DNA from 2 places in the Streptomyces sp. NPDC046379 genome. Region 1 is predicted to be linked to the other one. Evidence: riboswitches for the same ligand, from Rfam matches in the RefSeq annotation. Region 1 holds a riboswitch; the other holds the start of a gene.
What was found. Region 1 has a riboswitch for glycine ahead of gcvT (glycine cleavage system aminomethyltransferase GcvT). Riboswitches for the same ligand answer to the same signal wherever they lie in the genome.
Positions count from the first base shown of each region.

Region 2: it holds a riboswitch for glycine, as region 1 does, so the genes downstream of both, gcvP (aminomethyl-transferring glycine dehydrogenase) here and gcvT (glycine cleavage system aminomethyltransferase GcvT) in region 1, are expected to answer to the same signal.

Region 1 covers NZ_JBVJFP010000010.1:271,100-280,652, forward strand. The annotation lists gene ACZ6KF_RS19705 (ABC transporter permease) at 1-845, opposite strand, end outside; gene ACZ6KF_RS19710 (ABC transporter permease) at 847-1,851, opposite strand; gene ACZ6KF_RS19715 (ABC transporter substrate-binding protein) at 1,952-3,619, opposite strand; gene ACZ6KF_RS19720 (enhanced serine sensitivity protein SseB C-terminal domain-containing protein) at 3,893-4,681, opposite strand; gene ACZ6KF_RS19725 (enhanced serine sensitivity protein SseB) at 4,755-5,558, opposite strand; gene ACZ6KF_RS19730 (AAA family ATPase) at 6,158-6,820, opposite strand; glycine riboswitch at 7,001-7,101, shown strand; glycine riboswitch at 7,102-7,214, shown strand; gene gcvT (glycine cleavage system aminomethyltransferase GcvT) at 7,290-8,408, shown strand; gene gcvH (glycine cleavage system protein GcvH) at 8,533-8,910, shown strand; gene glyA (serine hydroxymethyltransferase) at 8,926-9,553, shown strand, end outside.
Region 2 covers NZ_JBVJFP010000016.1:147,527-157,079, forward strand. The annotation lists gene ACZ6KF_RS26445 (hypothetical protein) at 1-189, shown strand, start outside; gene ACZ6KF_RS26450 (DUF5999 family protein) at 556-762, shown strand; gene ACZ6KF_RS26455 (TOBE domain-containing protein) at 856-1,251, shown strand; gene modA (molybdate ABC transporter substrate-binding protein) at 1,463-2,257, shown strand; gene modB (molybdate ABC transporter permease subunit) at 2,254-3,036, shown strand; gene ACZ6KF_RS26470 (ABC transporter ATP-binding protein) at 3,033-4,106, shown strand; gene gcvP (aminomethyl-transferring glycine dehydrogenase) at 4,133-7,018, opposite strand; glycine riboswitch at 7,081-7,195, opposite strand; glycine riboswitch at 7,196-7,291, opposite strand; gene ACZ6KF_RS26480 (PRC-barrel domain-containing protein) at 7,406-7,777, shown strand; gene ACZ6KF_RS26485 (DNA polymerase IV) at 7,699-9,120, opposite strand; gene ACZ6KF_RS26490 (MerR family transcriptional regulator) at 9,160-9,553, opposite strand, start outside.

The DNA of each region.
Region 1 (9,553 bases):
TTGTCGAAGAAGTCCTGGGCGCGCGCCAGCATGACGCCCCACTCGGGGACCGAGGGGTCGGGGTTGCCGAGCCCGAGGTAGGACAGGGCCGCCGCCTCGATGATGGCGGTGGCCAGCGAGAGGGTCGCCTGGACGATCACCGGGCTGAGCGAGTTCGGCATGATCTGCGTGACGACGATGCGGCGCCGGCGCACGCCCAGCGCCTGTGCGGCCAGCACGTAGTCGGCGCCGCCCTGCGCGAGCATCGAACCGCGCAGCAGGCGGGCGAAGATCGGCACCTGGACGACGCCGACGGCGATCATCACGGTGGTCAGGGACTGGCCCATGACGGCCGCGACGGACACGGCGAGCAGCAGCGAGGGCAGCGCCAGCATCATGTCGGTGACGCGCATGACGAAGGAGTCGAGTCGCTTGCCCTTGTCGCCGCCGAGGGTGGCCGCGGCGCCGGAGAGGCCGCCGATGAGGAAGCCGACGACGAGTCCGATCATGGTGGAGACGACGCCGACGAGCAGGGTCTGCCGGGCGCCCACCAGCATCCGGGAGAACATGTCGCGGCCGAGGTGGTCCAGGCCCAGCCAGTTCTCGCCGCGGGGTCCGACGAACTTGCCCTGGTTGACGAGGACTTCGCTGCGCCAGGTCTGGGCGGTCGGCGAATGCGGGGCGATCCACGGGCCGACTATGGCCAGCAGCACGAAGACGGCGATGACGCCGGCCCCGATGATCGCCATCTTGCTGGTCCGCAGCCGCCGGTAGGCCTCTTTCCACAGGCTCGCGCCGGTCGTGCTCTCGTTGTGTGCGGTGAGCTCCGCGAGGCGCTGGATCTTCTCTGTCTTGGTGGTGCTCACGTCAGTGCACCCGCACTCTCGGGTCGATGAGGCTGTACGCCACGTCCACCAGCAGGTTGATCAGGACGTAGATGATCGCGATGAACATGATGAAGCCGACGAGGACCGGGTAGTCGCGGTCGTCGATCGCCGTCCGGATGAAGGAGCCGATCCCGCCGAAGGAAAACACGGACTCGGTGAGCACGGCGCCGGACAGCAGCGAGCCGGTGAGCAGGCCGACCGCGGTGACGACCGGCAGCATGGCGTTGCGCAGCACGTGCCGCCCGCGCACCACGCTGCGGCGCAGGCCCTTGGACTCGGCGGTGCGGACGTAGTCCTCGCCGAGCACTTCGAGCACGCTGGCACGGGTCATGCGGACGATCACGGCGAGCGGGATGGAGGCCAGGGTGATCGCGGGCAGCACCAGATGGTGGACCGCGTCCAGGGAGGCGTCGAACTCGCCGGTGAGCACGCCGTCGAGGACCGCGAAGCCGGTCACCTCGGTGGCGTCGATGCCGCTGTCCTGGCGGCCGTAGCTGGGGAAGAGGCCCAGTCCGACGGCGAAGACGTCCTTGAGGATCAGGGCGAGGAAGAACACCGGCACGCAGATGCCGACGAGCGAGCCGGAGACGGCGGTGACGTCGAGCCAGCCGCCGCGCTTGCGGGCGGCGAAGTAGCCGAGCGGCACGCCGATCACGATCGCGATGATCATCGCCGCGACGGACAGTTCGACGGTGGCCGGGAAGCGCAGCGTGAACTCGTCCCACACGGGCTGACCGGTCTGCACCGAGGTGCCCAGGTCGAGTTCGCCGATGCGCTTGAGGAAGCGCCAGTACTGGATGTGGAGGGGCTGGTCGAGCCCCAGTGCGCGGTTGATCCGTGCCACTTCGGCCTCGGTGGCCCGCTCCCCCAGGATCGCTGAGGCGGGTCCGCCGGGCAGCCGGTTGAGCCAGAGGAACAGCAGAACCGACAGGCCGAGCAGGGTGGGAATCAGCTGGAGCAGTCTTCGTACGACGAGACGCAGCACCCCGCATGCCCCTTTCTTACGTCAGTGACTTCAGCGAAGGGTCCGCCCGGCCGCCGAGTTGCAGCAGCCGGGCGGACCCGTGTGCGATGCCTGTCTCTACTTACTTGAAGGAGATCTCGGCGAAGTTCTCCTGCGTGAGCGGGGAGACCTTCGGCGGGTTCACGTTCTTGGCGAACGCGATCGCGGGCGGCGACGAGGAGACCGGGACGCCCGGCAGGTAGTCCATGATGACCTCGTTGGCCTTCTGGTAGGCGGCGGTGCGCCCCGCGGTGTCGGCGATCTTCGAGCCGGCGTTCACCGCGTCGAACAGCTCCTTGTTCTTGAAGCCCCACTGCTTGTCGTACTCGGCGAACCAGGTGCCGATGAAGTTGTAGCCGTCGTTGAAGTCACCGGTCCAGCCGAGCATGTGCAGGGCGCAGGAGCCGGCCTCGGTGGCGTCCAGGTAGTCCGGGGCCCACTTCATCGGCTTCGGGGTGACCGTGATGCCGGCCTTCTCCAGGTCGGCCTTCATCAGCTCGAACAGGTCCTGCGGCGAGGGCATGTACGGGCGGGTGACCTCGGTCGGGTAGCAGAACTCGATCTTGAGGCCGCTCTCGCCGGCGCTCTTGAGCAGCTGCTTGGCCTTGGCGGTGTCGTACGGGTACTGGGTGACGTTCTCGGAGTAGCCCGCCACCGTGTCCGGCATGAACTGGGTGGCCACCTTGCCGCCCTCGGGCAGCTGGGTCTTGACCAGGTTCTCGCGGTCGAGCGCGTGCGCGATGGCCTGGCGGACCTCCTTCTTCTTCAGCGCCGGGTTCTTCTCCTGGGTCATGCCCACGTAGAAGAGGTTGAAGACGCCACGGGTCGGGACCTGGAAGCCCTCGCCCTCGAGGGTCTTGACGTCGGCGGGCGCGACCAGGTCGTAGCCGTCGATGTCACCGGCCTGCAGCGCCTGACGGCGGCCGTCCTCGGTGTCGATGGTGCGGATGACCAGGTTCTTGACCTTGGCCTTCTCGCCCCAGTAGCCGTCGAAGGCCTCCAGGGAGACCTCCTTGTTGCCCTTGTTCCACTTGGTGATCCTGTACGGGCCGGTGCCGGCGACGAGGCCGGCCTCCTGGCTGTACTTGGGGTACGTGATGGCGTCGCCCTTGGCGGTCGCCTCCTGCTTCTCGTACTCCTTGAGGGCCTTCGGCGAGTGGATGGCCAGGGCCTGGAGGGAGAAGCCGCCGGGCAGGTTCGCGGAGGGCTTCTTGACCTCGATGACGGCGGTGTGCTCGTCCTTGGCGGTGCAGGACTTGTAGTTCGCCTCGGGGGTCTCGGGGTCCTCGTTCTTCGCGAAGCCGCCCATGATGGTCTGCCAGTAGTAGGAGACCGCGCTGGACTGGTAGGTGCCCGTCCAGTTGAACCAGTGGTCGTAGTTGGCGCACACGGCCGCGGCGTTGAAGGTCTCGCCGTCGTGGAACTTCACGCCCTTGCGGAGGTTGAAGGTCCAGACCGTGCCCTTGTCGTTGCTCTCCCAGGTCTCGGCCAGGCCGCCGACGAGCTTGCTGCCGCCCGACTCGTGCTCCAGCAGCGCCTCGAAGGCCTGCCGGGTGACGCGGAAGGTCTCGCCGTCGCTCGCGAGCGCCGGGTCGAGCGAGCTCGGGTCGCCGGGGGCGCCGAACACGAAGGTGTCCTTGTCCCCCTTCTGGTCTTCCTTGTCTCGCTCACTGGCGCAGCCGGTGGCGATCACACCGACCGCCAACGCGGCCGTGATCGCCCTGGCGGCACGGGATCTGAGTATGCGCATAGGGAGGCCACTCCGGGTTCCACTGTGGGGAAAGCACTGTTGACCGCCCGAACACTACAGACGCGGCCGGAAAACGAGAACAGTCCGCATAGCGGTGATACCTACCTGAGATTTGAACACTCGATAAATCGGAAGCTACCGGTACATCAAGGATGCGGAGGTTTAACGTGCAGGACACGGCCGAAACTTGGCTGTTCACGAGGGCATGACGGGGACCCGCGCGGGGCGGGTGGACGCGTTCGCGGAGTGAGACGGAAGGGGTGGCGCGGGCGCTCAGTAGGCGCGCGCGGGCGGGTAGCCGTAGCCGCCGGCCGGGGCGGCGTGGGCCTCGCGGTCGTAGAACGGACGGGCGTTGGCACGCAGCCACATGGCGACCGGGTCGTGTTCGTCGGACATGGCGACGGTGGACACCGGCAGGCCGTCCGGGACGGCGCCGATGGACTGCTGCATCATCGCGCGCACGGAGTCCACGGCGGGCGGGGAGGTGTCGTACACGTCCAGGCCGATGGCCAGATACGGCGCTCCGAGGGCTGGCTGCACCCACGCGCGGCGCAGCGAGCGCACGGCCGGGGTGCGGTGGGCGTTCTGCGCGAGGAGGGCGTAGAACTGCGGGACCTCGACGGCGGGTTCGGACAGCCGCAGCGGGCCGGCGGGCTGGCGGTCCAAACCGGCGGCGATACGCCGCAGATCGAGCCAGGGGATGCCGACGCCGCCGCCGGGGGCGTGCGGATTCAGCCACAGTCCGTAGTGGTCGGGGTAGAGGGTGCGGGCCACGTCGAGGGCGTCGACCACCTCGTACGACCGGTTCCAGCCGCTGGCGGAGAGCTCCTGGGCGGAGGTGACGCAGGGCGCGTAGTGGTGGCCGCCGACCTCCATGTCGCCGTACTGGGCGTCGGGGGAACCGGCCTGGCCGTGCCACAGCAGCATCCAGACCTGGCCGACGGAGGGGGTGGCGAGGGCGCGCAGCAGCGCCTCGTAGGCGTCGTAGCGCCCCGGCGTCACCTGGCGCAGCATGTGCTCGACCTGGCCGGCCGCGGCGGTTCCCGTGCCGCTCGCGCTCACTTCTTACCGCCCCTTCGTCCCACGCCCGCTTTGAGCCGTGACCCTAGCTTAGGGCCTTGGCGACGAATCGACTTCAGCCGTTCTGCGGGAGAATTTGCGTATAGAAGGGGCGCACCCGCTCGCGCATCCAGTGGCCGACGGGGTCGTCCGTGACGTCCAGCAGGACCAGGTTCACCGGCCAGCGGACCGGGACCCGGCCGAGGGCGCGGCCGAGGGCGTCCAGCGGCAGGGCGCGCAGGTCGCCCTCCCAGGCGGTGAGTTCGACGCCGACGAACATCACGGGGTCGGCGGTCTCGATGGCGGCCAGGCAGCGGCGGGCGGTGCGGACCACGCCGATGCCCTCGAACTCGGCGGAGGCGGCGGAGAGGAAGTCGACCGGGTCGTCCTGCCAGTCCGGCTCGAACAGCCGGACCCGGCCGCCGCTCGCGGGCCCGTCCAGGGGGGTGCGCCCGGCCCGGCACAGTTCGGCCACCGCGGGCGGCGGCAGCGGGATCCCGACGACGCCGCCGGGGTTGACGGCGATGCCGGCCTGCGGGGGCAGTCCGCGCGCGAACTCGACGGCGGGGGCGATGGTGTACGACATGTGCGCGCCGACGACCTGGCGGAACTGCTCCTCGGAGCTGAACACGGGCACGTACGCCTGGCCGGCGATCTCCATGGTGGGCAGGTCCAGCGGGCCGCTGTCGGGTCCGCCGCCGTTGGGCAGCGGCACCCAGACGAAGCTGCGGCCGAGCACCTCGACGATCCGGGCGCCGGCCGTGGGGACGCCGAGGGACGCGGACAGCACCTCCTCCAGCTCGTTGCCGGGCCATCCGCCGTGCGGATGGGGGTGCGCCTGCGCCGGGATGTCCGCGGAGAAGTCCGCCGGGAAGTCCATCTGCCTACCGCCTGCCGAGAACTACTGGTCCGGCTGAAAGGCTACCGTCCGGCGGGCCGGGCCCCGGGCCCGCGACCCCCGGCGCCCACCGCCGGGAAGCCCCCGGCCCACGGCCGCCGGCGCCGGGGGCCCGCCGTCACGAAGCCCCGGTCGCAGACCCCCGGCGTCGGGCGCCGACCACCGCGGAGTTCTCGTGCCCCGGCCCCATTCCCGGCCATCGGGAAACTGCCCGGTCCAGACCCCGTCCCGGACACCGCGAAACCCCGGTCCGCGAACCTGCGCCGGCCCGCCGCCGTCGGTTCCCGGCCCCGCCCCGGCGACCGTGGAACGCCCGCTCCCGGCCCCGCCCCGGCCATCGCGCGGCCGGCCGTGCGCGGCCCGGCCCGGCGTGCGCGGCCCGGCCCGGCGTGCGCGGCACGGCGAGCACGGCACGGCCCGGCGAGCACGCCCCGGCCCGGCGAGCACGGCCCGGCCCGGCGAGCACGGCCCGGCCCCGGTATACGCGATACGCCCCGGTATACGCGGCACGGCCCGGCGTGCGACCGCGAACAGCCCGGTGGCGGACGCCGCGATTCCCGGCCCCGCCCGGGCCCCCGTCCTCAGCCCGTGAACCCGATCCGGCGCAGCGTGTTCGCCGCGTCGCGGTCGAGGAGGACCGCCGAGACGCAGCCGGGCGGCAGGGCGCCCCGTTCGACTCGGGCGAGGAGGCGGGCGGCGACGCGGCGGTGGCGGCGGAAGGCGTAGCGGGAGACGCCCCGGCCGCGCTCGCGCTGCCCGGCCAGCGCCTGCTCGGGGGTGACGTCGAGGAACAGCAGGTGCAGCGTGCCGCCCCGGCGGCGGGCCTCGCGGGCCAGCCAGGCGCGCACCCAGGCCTGGGTGCCGCAGTCGTGGACGACGATGCCCTCGCCGGTGCGCAGGGCGCGGCGCAGCCCGGCGTAGTGGGCGAGGCGCACCAGCGGCCGGTAGAGCCCGTACGGCAGGAAGCCGGGCATGCGGCGGTCCCAGCGGTCGCGGGTGTCCTGGGAGTCGATGCGGACCGCCTTGACGGTCCGGCGCATCAGGGTGGACTTGCCGCTGCCGGGCAGACCGGTGACCACGACCAGGTCGCCGGGACCGAAGAGCAGTGCGTGCGGGCTGCGTCCGGCCCGCTCGCGCAGGTCGCGGACGACCGGCGCGGGGACGCACGCCTCCCCCGCGGACGCGGCGGGCTGCCGGGGCAGCGCGACGGGCGAGCCGGCGGCGTAGGCCGTGGTCCTGTTCACCGTGATCGTCCTCCCCTGGGGCGGTTCACGAGTTCCCGTCCCCGTCGAGTGTAAAGAGAAGGTAATCCGCGGTGTCTCGTGTTTTCGTACTCGTGGTGCCACAGCACGGTTACAGATCGCAGCCTGCCGCGAACCGGCGATGCGTGCAATGATGTGCGCGCCAACTGCATACCGGCCGTTTGAATCCGCGCGGGAGAGTTCCCAGCCGCCACCGGCGCTGGGACGCCGAAGGAGCAAGTCCCTCCCTTGAATCTCTCAGGCACCGTTACCGCACGGGCGAGGCACATCTGAAAAGCGGGCCGCCGCCGTGCGCGGTGGTCCCACCCAAGGTGCAAGCCAGTGACCGGTCACGGTCATGGCGAACCTCTCAGGTTCCGATGACAGATGGGGAGGAACGACCTCGCCCTCCCCCATGCTCGAATGAGCTCGCACGGGAGGTCCCCCCATCGCCCCGGGAGACATCCGTCCGATGAGCAGTTCCGTACCCCGTCGCACCGCCCTCGACGCCCTGCACCGCGAACTGGGCGCGACCATGACCGATTTCGCCGGCTGGGACATGCCCCTGCGCTACGGCTCCGAGCGCGACGAGCACCTCGCGGTGCGCACCCGCGCCGGCCTGTTCGACCTCTCCCACATGGGCGAGATCACGGTCACCGGCCCCGGCGCCGCCGCCCTGCTGAACTTCGCCCTGGTCGGCGACCTCGCCTCCGTCGGCGTCGGCCGCGCCCGCTACACGATGATCTGCCGGGCCGACGGCGGCATTCTCGACGACCTGATCGTCTACCGCCTCGCCGAGGCCGAGTTCATGGTCGTCGCCAACGCCTCCAACGCCCAGGTCGTGCTGGACGCCCTCACCGAGCGCGCCGCCGGCTTCGACGCCGAGGTGCGCGACGACCGGGACGCCTACGCGCTGATCGCCGTGCAGGGCCCCGAGTCCCCCGGCATCCTCAAGGCGCTGACCGACGCCGATCTCGACGGCCTGAAGTACTACGCCGGACTGCCCGGCACGGTCGCGGGCGTCCCGGCGCTGATTGCGCGCACCGGCTACACCGGCGAGGACGGCTTCGAGCTGTTCGTGCGCCCCGGGCACGCCGTCGCCCTGTGGCAGGCGCTGACCGAGGCCGGTCGGGGCGCTGGCCTGGTCCCCTGCGGGCTGTCCTGCCGTGACACGCTGCGCCTGGAGGCGGGCATGCCGCTGTACGGGCACGAGCTGACCACCGCGCTCACCCCCTTCGACGCCGGTCTCGGCCGGGTGGTGAAGTTCGGCAAGGAGGGTGACTTCGTCGGGCGCGAGGCGTTGCTGGCGGCCGCCGCCCGCGCCGAGGAGAACCCGCCGCGGGTCCTGGTCGGCCTGGTCGCCGAGGGCCGCCGGGTGCCGCGCGCCGGGTACGCCGTGGTCGCGGGCGGCGAGGTGATCGGCGAGGTCACCTCCGGCGCGCCCTCGCCGACGCTGGGCCGGCCGATCGCCATGGCGTACGTCGACCCCGCGCACGCGGCGCCGGGCACGCCCGGTGTCGGCGTGGACATCCGGGGCAGTCACGAGCCGTACGAGGTCGTGGCGCTGCCGTTCCACAAGCGCCGGAAGTAACACTTGAGGCGTGGTCCGCATGTGCCGGTCCGCATGCGACTCCGCCCGCCTTCACCCTGCTCAGCAGCGGTTTCCGCAGTCCCCCGTTCATCCGCAGTCCCACGCGTACAGGAGAATCCAGGCCATGAGCAACCCCCAGCAGCTGCGCTACAGCAAGGAGCACGAGTGGCTGTCGGCCGCCGAGGACGGCGTCGCGACGGTCGGCATCACCGCGTTCGCGGCGAACGCGCTCGGCGACGTCGTCTACGCCCAGCTCCCCGACGTGGGCTCCACGGTCGCCGCGGGCGAGACCTGCGGTGAGCTGGAGTCGACCAAGTCGGTCAGCGAACTGTATTCCCCCGTCGCCGGCGAGGTCACCGAGATCAACGAGGACGTGGTCAACGACCCGTCGCTGGTGAACTCCGCGCCCTTCGAGGGCGGCTGGCTGTTCAAGGTGCGCGTCGCGGAGGAGCCGGCCGACCTGCTCTCCGCCGACGAGTACGACGCCCACATCGCCGGCTGAGGAGCCAACGCCGACATGTCGCTTCTGAACACCCCCCTGCACGAGCTGGACCCGGACGTCGCCGCCGCCGTCGACGCCGAGCTGCGCCGCCAGCAGTCCACCCTCGAGATGATCGCCTCCGAGAACTTCGCCCCGGTCGCGGTCATGGAGGCCCAGGGCTCGGTCCTCACCAACAAGTACGCCGAGGGCTACCCGGGCCGCCGCTACTACGGCGGCTGCGAGCACGTCGACGTGGTCGAGCAGATCGCCATCGACCGGGTCAAGGAGCTGTTCGGCGCCGAGCACGCCAACGTGCAGCCGCACTCCGGCGCGCAGGCCAACGCCGCCGCGATGTTCGCGCTGCTCAAGCCCGGCGACACGATCATGGGCCTGAACCTCGCGCACGGCGGGCACCTGACCCACGGCATGAAGATCAACTTCTCCGGCAAGCTCTACGACGTGGTCGCGTACCACGTCGGTGACGACGGCCGCGTGGACATGGCCGAGGTGGAGCGCCTCGCCAAGGAGTCCCGGCCCCGGCTGATCGTCGCGGGCTGGTCGGCGTACCCGCGGCAGCTGGACTTCGCCGCGTTCCGCCGGATCGCCGACGAGGTCGGCGCGTATCTGATGGTCGACATGGCGCACTTCGCCGGTCTGGTCGCGG
Region 2 (9,553 bases), on a different contig from region 1:
CTGCACGGCGACACCGACTCGGACGGAGCCGACGGCGACCCCGCGGCGACCGACCTGCTGGTGCCGCTGGCGCCCGCGCCGCCCGGCATCGCGGCCCACCGGCCGCACCGGGTCGCCGATCTGCTGCCGGTGCTCACCCATCGCGTGGCCCCGGCACCGCCCCTGCTCGGCTCCCCGGCCCCGGCCTGAGCCCTCCCGCACCCCGCGCCGGTCACCGGCGCCGCGCCCGCCCGTACCCCGTCACCGGAGCCGTCCGGAGGCGGGGTACGGCCCGTCCGGACCAGAGCCTGGTCCGGACGGGCCATCCGGAACCACCCGAAGTGACGGTGCCGTTGAGATGAACCGCCCGCGCGGGTGACGCGTCCTGAACCAGTGAAGAGCGGTGCAGCCAAATGCCTGCGGAACGACGCCCGTGGGGCAACACTGGGACCGACCGACTTATCACAACGGGGGGCGGCCATGAACGACGCTTCACGCCGCGAGACAGACAGGTCCGACTCGTCGGACACGCCGACGATCCCACACGACAGCACGACAGAGCGAAAGATCCCTTCCATGTGCCAGCACCAGCCGCCGTGCCCGACCGCAGACTCCGCCGACCGGGAATCCGCCCGCCTCGTGGCGCACCACCCGGAGCAGGGCTGGAGCCTGCTGTGCAACGGCGTCCTCCTCTTCGAGGACACCGGTGAGCTCCTGCCGGACGGCCGGGTCATCGCCCCGCACCGCACACTGGACGGCCGCCACATCGTGACCGCCGCCTGAGGAGCTCACGAACGACGCACCGGGGCCGGACCGCGGAGCAGCATCCGCGCACCGGCCCCTTCGCACGTCCGCGCCGCCTTTATCGTGACCCCCATGCACTCCTACACGATCGGCCGGGCCGCACGGCTGCTCGGCGTGAGCCCCGACACCGCGCGCCGCTGGGCGGACGCGGGCAGGATGGCGACCCACCGCGACGACACCGGACGCCGCCTCATCGACGGACGGGACCTCGCCGCGTTCTCCGTCGAACTCGCCAAGGCCGGCGGTGGCGACGAGGAGACGTCGTACACCTCCGCCCGCAACGCCTTCCCCGGCATCGTCACCGCCATCAAGCTCGGCGACGTCGCCGCCCAGGTGGAGATCCAGGCCGGCCCGCACCGTCTGGTGTCCCTGCTGACGCGCGAGGCCGTCGAGGAGCTGGGCCTGGAGGTGGGGATGGAGGCGACGGCCCGGGTGAAGTCGACAAACGTTCATATCGACCGCGCCTGACGCCTGAGATCGACACCCGCACCGGCACCGCTCCGGGCGCCTGCACCGGCGGTCACCCGGCCTTGCGATCGCACATGCGCTGCGACCGCACCGTCTCCCCCAGCGCGTGCCAACCAATATGCGCTTCAGCCTGGCATCTGCGTCTGTATGATCCCCGCATGAAGAGAGCGCGTGCCCTCTTCCCGCCCGGAGACCGAGGGAGTCACCCGTGATGATCCGCACCGCAGCCGCCGTGCTAGTGGCCGTCACCGCGCTCTCCGCCGTCACCGCCTGCTCCGACTCCTCCGACAGCGCGTCCGGCACCGGCTCCGACGGCGCCTCCGGGAAGGTCTCCGGCAGGGTCACCGTCTTCGCGGCCGCCTCCCTGGAGGAGAGCTTCGAGGCCCTCGGCGAGCGCTTCGAGAAGCGGTACCCCGGCACGGAGGTCGGCTTCAGCTTCGGCGGCAGCGACAGCCTCGCCGCGAGCATCACCGGCGGCGCCCCGGCCGACGTCTTCGCCTCCGCCAGCCCCAAGACCATGAAGATCGTCACGGACTCCGGCGGCGCATCGGGCGAACCGGTCACCTTCGTCCGCAACCGGCTGGAGATCGCCACCCTGCCGGGCAATCCGGACGGCATCGCCTCCCTCGACGACCTCGCCGAACCGGGCCTCAAGGTCGTCCTGTGCGATCGCAGCGTCCCCTGCGGCGCCGCCGCGCGGACCGCGCTGGACGCCGGCGGTGTGCGGCTGACGCCGGTGTCCTACGAGCAGGACGTCAAGAGCGCGCTGACCAAGGTCGAACTGAAGGAGGCCGACGCCGCGCTCGTGTACCGGACGGACGTGCGGGCCGCCGGTGACAAGGTGGAAGGCGTGGAGTTCCCCGAGTCGTCGAAGGCGGTCAACGACTATCCGATCGCCCTCCTCAAGGACGCCCCCAACGCCCGCGCCGCCGAGGCGTTCATCGACCTGGTCAGGTCCGAGGAAGGGCGTCAGGTGCTGACGCGGGCCGGATTCCTCGCCCCATGACGCGCCGAGTGCCGCTCGCCCTGCTCCTGCCGGCCCTGCTCGGCCTGGCCTTTCTGGTCCTGCCGCTGATCGCGCTGCTCGTGCGGACGCCCTGGTCCGGTCTGCCGCAGCAGCTCACCAGCCCCGGGGTGTGGGAGGCGCTGCGGCTGTCCCTGCTGTGCGCGACCGCGGCGACCGCCCTGAGCCTGGTCGTCGGGGTTCCGCTGGCGTGGCTGCTGGCCCGCACGGAGTTTCCCGGCCGCGGCTTCGTGCGGGCCCTGGTGACGCTGCCGCTGGTGCTGCCGCCGGTGGTGGGCGGTGTGGCCCTGCTGCTCGCCCTCGGCCGCAACGGCGTCGTCGGGCAGTGGCTGGACTCCTGGTTCGGGATCACCCTGCCGTTCACCACGGCGGGCGTGGTGCTGGCGGAGACGTTCGTGGCGATGCCGTTCCTCGTCATCAGCGTCGAGGGCACCCTGCGGGCCGCCGACCCGCGCTTCGAGGAGGCGGCCATGACTCTGGGCGCCTCCCGCTTCACCGCGTTCCGCCGGGTCACCCTGCCGCTGATCGCGCCGGGCGTCGCCGCGGGCGCCGTGCTGGCGTGGGCGCGTGCGCTGGGCGAGTTCGGGGCGACGATCACCTTCGCCGGCAACTTCCCGGGGCGCACCCAGACCATGCCGCTCGCCGTCTATCTGGCGCTGCAGAGCGACCCCGCCGCAGCGATCGCCCTCAGCCTGGTCCTGCTGGCCGTCTCGATCGCGGTCCTGGCTGGCCTGCGCGACCGCTGGATGACGACGCCATGACCGACGCAGGTACGACACCGCGGCACACCCGGGGCCTGGACGCCCGCCTGGTCGTCGACCGCGGCTCCTTCCGCCTGGACGTGGCCGTGACCGCGGCGCCCGGCGACGTCGTCGCCCTCCTCGGCCCCAACGGCGCCGGCAAGACCACCGCGCTGCGGGCGCTGGCCGGTCTCACCCCGCTCACCGGCGGTCACCTGCGGCTCGACGGCGCCGACCTGGACCGCGTACCGCCCGAGTCGCGGCCGGTGGGCGTCGTCTTCCAGGACTACCTGCTGTTCCCGCATCTGAGCGCCCTCGACAACGTGGCCTTCGGGCCGCGCTGCCACGGCGCGGGCAAGGCCGAGGCCCGCGCCCAGGCCGCCGCCTGGCTGGAGCGGATGGGCATCGCCGAGCACGCCGCCTCCAAGCCCCGCCGGCTGTCCGGGGGCCAGGCGCAGCGCGTCGCCCTCGCCCGCGCCCTCGCCACCGGCCCACGGCTACTGCTGCTGGACGAACCCCTGGCCGCCCTCGACGCCCGCACCCGCCTGGAGGTGCGCGCCCAGCTCCGCCGTCACCTGGTCGGCTTCGAGGCGGTCGCCGTGCTGGTCACCCATGATCCGCTGGACGCCATGGTGCTGGCCGACCGGCTGGTCGTGGTCGAGCACGGCCGCGTCGTCCAGGAGGGCACGCCCGCCGAGATCGCCCGCAGGCCGCGCACCGACTACGTGGCCCAGCTCGTCGGCCTGAACCTCTACCGGGGCACCGCCGACGGCCACACCGTCCGCCTCGACCCGGACGGCCCCGCCGTCACCACCACCGAGGACCTGCGCGGCCCCGCCTTCGTGGCCTTCCCGCCGGCCGCCGTCACCCTCCACCGCGACCGGCCCGCCGGCTCCAGCGCCCGCAACCTGTGGCGCTGCGAGGTCAGCGGCCTGGAAACCCACGGCGACCAGATCCGCGCGGCCCTGACCGGCGAGCTCACGCTCACCGCCGACCTCACCGCGGTCGCCGCGGCCGAGCTGGACCTGCATCCCGGCGCCATGGTCTGGGCGGCCGTCAAGGCCACCCAGACCCACGCCTACCCGGCCTGAACCACGGCCGCGGTCGACAGGCCTTCTCAGTCCTCGTAGGCGTCCAGCGGCGGGCAGGAGCAGACGAGGTTCCGGTCGCCGAAGGCCTGGTCGATCCGGCGCACCGGCGGCCAGTACTTGTCGGCGGCGACGACGCCGCCGGGGAAGACCGCCTCCTCGCGGCTGTAGGCGTGCTCCCACGCCCCGCCCAGCGCCGCCGCGGTGTGCGGGGCGTTGCGCAGCGGGTTGTCGTCGGCCGGCCACGCGCCCGAGCCGACCTTCTCGATCTCCGCGCGAATGGCGATCATCGCGTCGCAGAACCGGTCCAGCTCGGTGAGGTCCTCGGACTCGGTGGGCTCGATCATGAGCGTGCCGGCCACCGGGAACGACATCGTCGGCGCGTGGAAGCCGTAGTCGATCAGCCGCTTGGCGACGTCGTCGACGCTCACGCCGGTCGCCTTCGTCAGCGGGCGCAGGTCGATGATGCACTCGTGCGCGACCAGCCCGCCGGGGCCGGTGTAGAGCACGGGGTAGTGCGGCTCAAGACGCTTGGCGATGTAGTTGGCGCTGAGGACGGCCACCTGCGTGGCCCGCTTCAGGCCCTCGCCGCCCATCAGGCGGACGTACGCCCAGGAGATGGGCAGGATGCCCGCGGAACCCCACGGAGCGGCGGAGATCGGGCCGACGCCGGTCGCGGGGCCGGCCTCGGGCTGCAGCGGGTGGTTCGGCAGGTACGGCGCCAGGTGCTCGCGCACCGCTACCGGGCCGACGCCCGGACCGCCGCCGCCGTGCGGGATGCAGAACGTCTTGTGCAGGTTCAGGTGCGAGACGTCGCCGCCGAAGTGGCCGGGCTTGGCCAGGCCGACCAGGGCGTTGAGGTTGGCGCCGTCGACGTAGACCTGGCCGCCGGCTTCGTGCACCCGGGCGCAGATGTCGGCGACGTGCTCCTCGAACACGCCGTGCGTGGAGGGGTAGGTGATCATGAGCACCGCCAGCTGGTCGCGATGCTGCTCGATCTTGGCCCGCAGGTCCTCGACGTCGATCTCGCCGTCGTCGGCGGTCTTGACGACGACGACCTTCATCCCGGCCATGACGGCGCTGGCGGCGTTGGTGCCGTGCGCGGAGGACGGGATCAGGCAGACGGTGCGCTGCTCGTCGCCGTTGGCGCGGTGGTAGCCGCGCACGGCCAGCAGCCCGGCCAGCTCGCCCTGCGACCCGGCGTTGGGCTGCAGCGACACCTTGTCGTAGCCGGTGACCTCGGCGAGACGTTCCTCCAGCTCGCGGATGAGCGTGAGGTAGCCCTGCGCCTGCTCGGCCGGCGCGAACGGGTGCAACTGACCGAACTCGGGCCAGGTGACCGGCTCCATCTCGGTGGTGGCGTTGAGCTTCATGGTGCAGGAGCCCAGCGGGATCATGCCCCGGTCGAGCGCGTAGTCGCGGTCGGCGAGCCTGCGCAGGTAGCGCAGCATGGCGGTCTCGGAGCGGTGCTGCTGGAACACCGGGTGGGTCAGGTAGGCGTCGGTGCGCAGCAGCGCCTGCGGCAGCGCGTCCTCGGTGGCCGCGTCCAGCGCCTCGACGTCGCCCTCGACGCCGAAGGCGTTCCACACGGCGCTCAGGTGGGCCCGGGTGGTGGTCTCGTCGCAGGAGACGGAGACGTGGTCGGCGTCGGCGAGGTGAAGGTTGACGCCCTGCTCGCGCGCGGCGGCTACGACCTCGGCGGCACGGCCGGGGACGCGGGCGGTCAGGGTGTCGAAGTAGGCGCCGTGCACGACCTCGACGCCGCCGCCGTTGAGCCCGGCCGCCAAGACGGCGGCGTACCGGTGGGTGCGCCGGGCGATGCCCTTCAGACCCTCGGGGCCGTGGTAGACGGCGTACATGCCCGCCATCACGGCGAGCAGCACCTGGGCGGTGCAGATGTTGCTGGTGGCCTTCTCGCGGCGGATGTGCTGCTCACGCGTCTGCAGCGCGAGGCGGTAGGCGCGGTTGCCGTCGGCGTCGACGGACACGCCGACCAGACGGCCGGGCAGGCTGCGGGCGAACTGCTCGCGCACCGCCATGTAGCCGGCGTGCGGCCCGCCGAAGCCCATGGGCACGCCGAAGCGCTGCGTGGTGCCGACCGCGATGTCCGCGCCCAGTTCGCCCGGCGACTTCAGCAGCGTCAGCGCCAGCAGGTCGGCGGCGACGGTGACCAGCGCGCCCAGGTCGTGCGCCTGGTCGATGACGGGCTTGAGGTCGCGTACGGCCCCGGAGGCGCCCGGGTACTGGAGGAGGACGCCGTTGATCTCCCGCTCGGCGATCTCGGCGGGGATGCCCTGGCTCAGGTCGGCGACGACGACTTCGACGCCGACCGGCTCGCAGCGGGTCCGGATCACCGCGACGGTCTGCGGCAGCGCGTCCGCGTCGACGAGGTAGAGGCCCTTCTTGTTCCGCCCCATGCGCCGGGACAGCGCGACGGCCTCGGCAGCGGCCGTGCCCTCGTCGAGCAGCGAGGCGCCGGAGGTGGGCAGACCGGTGAGGTCGGCGACCATCGTCTGGAAGTTCAGCAGCGCCTCGAGCCGCCCCTGGGAGATCTCGGGCTGGTAGGGCGTGTACGCCGTGTACCAGGCGGGGTTCTCCATGACGTTGCGCAGGATCACCGGCGGGGTGAAGGTGCCGTAGTAGCCGAGGCCGATCATGGAGCCCAGGACCTGGTTGCGGTCGGCGAGCGCACGCAGCTCGGCGAGCACCTCGGCCTCGGTGCGGGCGTCCGGCAGTTCCAGCCGGTCGGCGTTCTTGATCACGTCCGGGACGGCGGCGGCGGTCAGTTCGTCCAGGGAGCCGTAGCCCACCTGGGCGAGCATCTTCGCCCTGGCCTCCTGGTCGGGCCCGATGTGGCGCTGTTCGAAGGGGATGCCCTGTTCGAGCTCGGCGAGCGGGATGCGGTGGGCGGTCATCTGCGGAGGCCTCCTGGTCTGACGCGACCTTCGGGGGGCACCCCGGCACGGGTACCCCGACGGCCTCCCCCTCTGTCATCTCGACCTGAGAGCTTCACCGGGCCGCCCGAGGACGTCCGGCTTTCACCGTCGGTGAGGACGGACGCCGGCGGCGCCTGTCCTGCTTTCCAGAGTGACCTCGTCCGTGCGGTACGGGGGCCTGAGAGATTCCGGGGAGGATTTGCTCCTTCGGCGCCTCCGACGGTGGTCGGAGGACTCTCCCGCACGGGGTCGCCAGCCACTTGCCAGACTACCAGCGAGCCCGGCGCGGGGTCCCTCGAGTGGCCGCCTTCCCCAATGTGCTCTTTCGTAGTGCTGACGAACGAGTTGCGACCATGAGGAGGGACCGTGCAGACCGACATCGATCCGCGCAACCTGATCGGCCGCAAGGCGTTCGACCGCACCGGCGCCAGGATCGGCACGATCGACGAGGTGTACCTCGACGACGCCACCGGCGAACCGGAGTGGGCGGCCATACGCACCGGCCTGTTCAGCCGCGACGCGTTCGTCCCGCTGGAGCCCAGCGAACTGATCGACGGCAGCCTGCACGTCCCCTACGACCGCGCCCTGATCAGGAGGGCTCCCGACCTCGGCGTCGGCCGACACCTGTCCCCGGAACAGGAGCTGCGGCTCTACCACCACTACGGACTCGACGTGGCCGCCCCTCCCCCGCTCCCGGACCACGACTTCGGCAGACTCGCCGGCTCCGACGACTCCTGACCTGCCTCGGGTCTTCGCGGCACGAGCGGCAGCGGATCCGCCGGCTCCAGCGCGGGGTCGTCGGTACGGAAGGTCCGCACCCGCCCCGGCTCCGAGCCGGGCGTCTCGAACCGCACGGTCACCCGGCCCAGTCCACTGCCCTGCACCCAGCCGTGCCCGTGCTCGGCGTGCCGCACGTCGTGCCCGGCGGGCCAGCGCCGCTCGGCCGGCTCGGCGACGCCCTGTTCCGGTTCCGGCACCGCGTCCTCGTCCGGCACGTCCGCCAGGGGCCCCGCGGCCTGCGCGAACAGGTCCTCCTGCGTGTAGTCGGCGAGGCCGCTGACCCCCACGCCCAGCAGCCGCACGCCGCCCGTCGTGTCCACCGAGTCCAGCAGCCGCGCCGCGGCCTCCCGCACCACCGCCGGATCGTCCGTGGGGCCACGCAGCGTCTCGGACCGGGTCAGCGTGGAGAAGTCGTACCGGCGCACCTTGAGCACGATCGTCCGCCCCGACAGCCCCGCGCCCCGCAGCCGCCGCACGCACCGGTCCGCCAGCCGCTGCACCTCCAGCCCCACCCGGAGCCGGTCGTGGATGTCCACGTCGTAGGTGTCCTCCACGGACACCGACTTCGTCTCCCGCTCGGCCACCACGGGCCGCTCGTCGCGCGCCAGCGCCATGGCGTACAGCGCGTGCCCGTGTGCCTTGCCGACCAGCCGGACGAGTTCGTCCTCGCCGGCCTCGGCCAGTTCCCCGACCGTGGTGATCCCGGCCCTCCGCAGATGGTCCCCCGTCGCGGGGCCCACTCCGGGGAGCGTCCGCACCGGCATCGGTCCGAGCAGCGCCCGCTCGGTGCCCGGCTCGATCAGCTCCAGCCCGTCGGGTTTGGCGCGCTCCGAGGCGATCTTCGCGAGCATCTTGGAGGCGGCGAGCCCGACCGAACCGGTCAGTCCGGTGACGGCGCGGATGTCCGCCCGCAGCTTCTCGCCCGCGACCCGCGCCGACCGCGCGTCCCGGGCGGCTCCCCCGGCCTCCAGGTCCACGAACGCCTCGTCCAGGCTGAGCGGCTCCACCAGCGGCGACAGCTCCCGCAACAGCGCCATCACCTGGTCGCTGATCGACCGGTACACCGCGAAGCGGGGCACCAGATAGGCGGCGTTGGGCGCCAGCCGGCGGGCCTGTGCCATCGGCATCGCCGAGTGCACCCCGAAGACCCGGGCCTCGTACGACGCCGTCGCCACCACACCGCGGGGACCGAGTCCGCCCACGATGACGGCCTTCCCGCGCAGGCTCGGCTTGGACGCCTGCTCCACCGAGGCGAAGAAGGCGTCCATGTCGAGGTGCAGGATCGTCGGCGCGGCTCTCACATCTTCGATGCTGCCCCACGCCACTGACAATCGGGGCCCTCAGACGGCGCGGTTGCTCCGCCGCCGCGCCAGCTCGTCGGCGGGGTTGGCGCCGACGAGGGTCTCGCCGGTGTCGACGCGCTCGCCGTGCAGCTGGGACAGTGCGTTCTCCACGTCCCGCCACACGACCCCGACCGCGATCCCGAAGATGCCCTGACCGCCCTGGAGCAGCGCGTGGACCTCGTCCGGGGAGGTGCACTCGTAGACGGTGGCGCCGTCGCTCATCAGCGTCATCCGCTCCAGGTCGCGGAAACCGCGTTCTCTGAGGTGCTGCACGGCCGTGCGGATGTTCTGCAGCGACACCCCGGTGTCCAGGAACCGCTTGACGATCTTCAGGACGACAACGTCCCGGAAGCTGTACAGACGCTGCGTGCCGGACCCGTGGGCGGGCCGC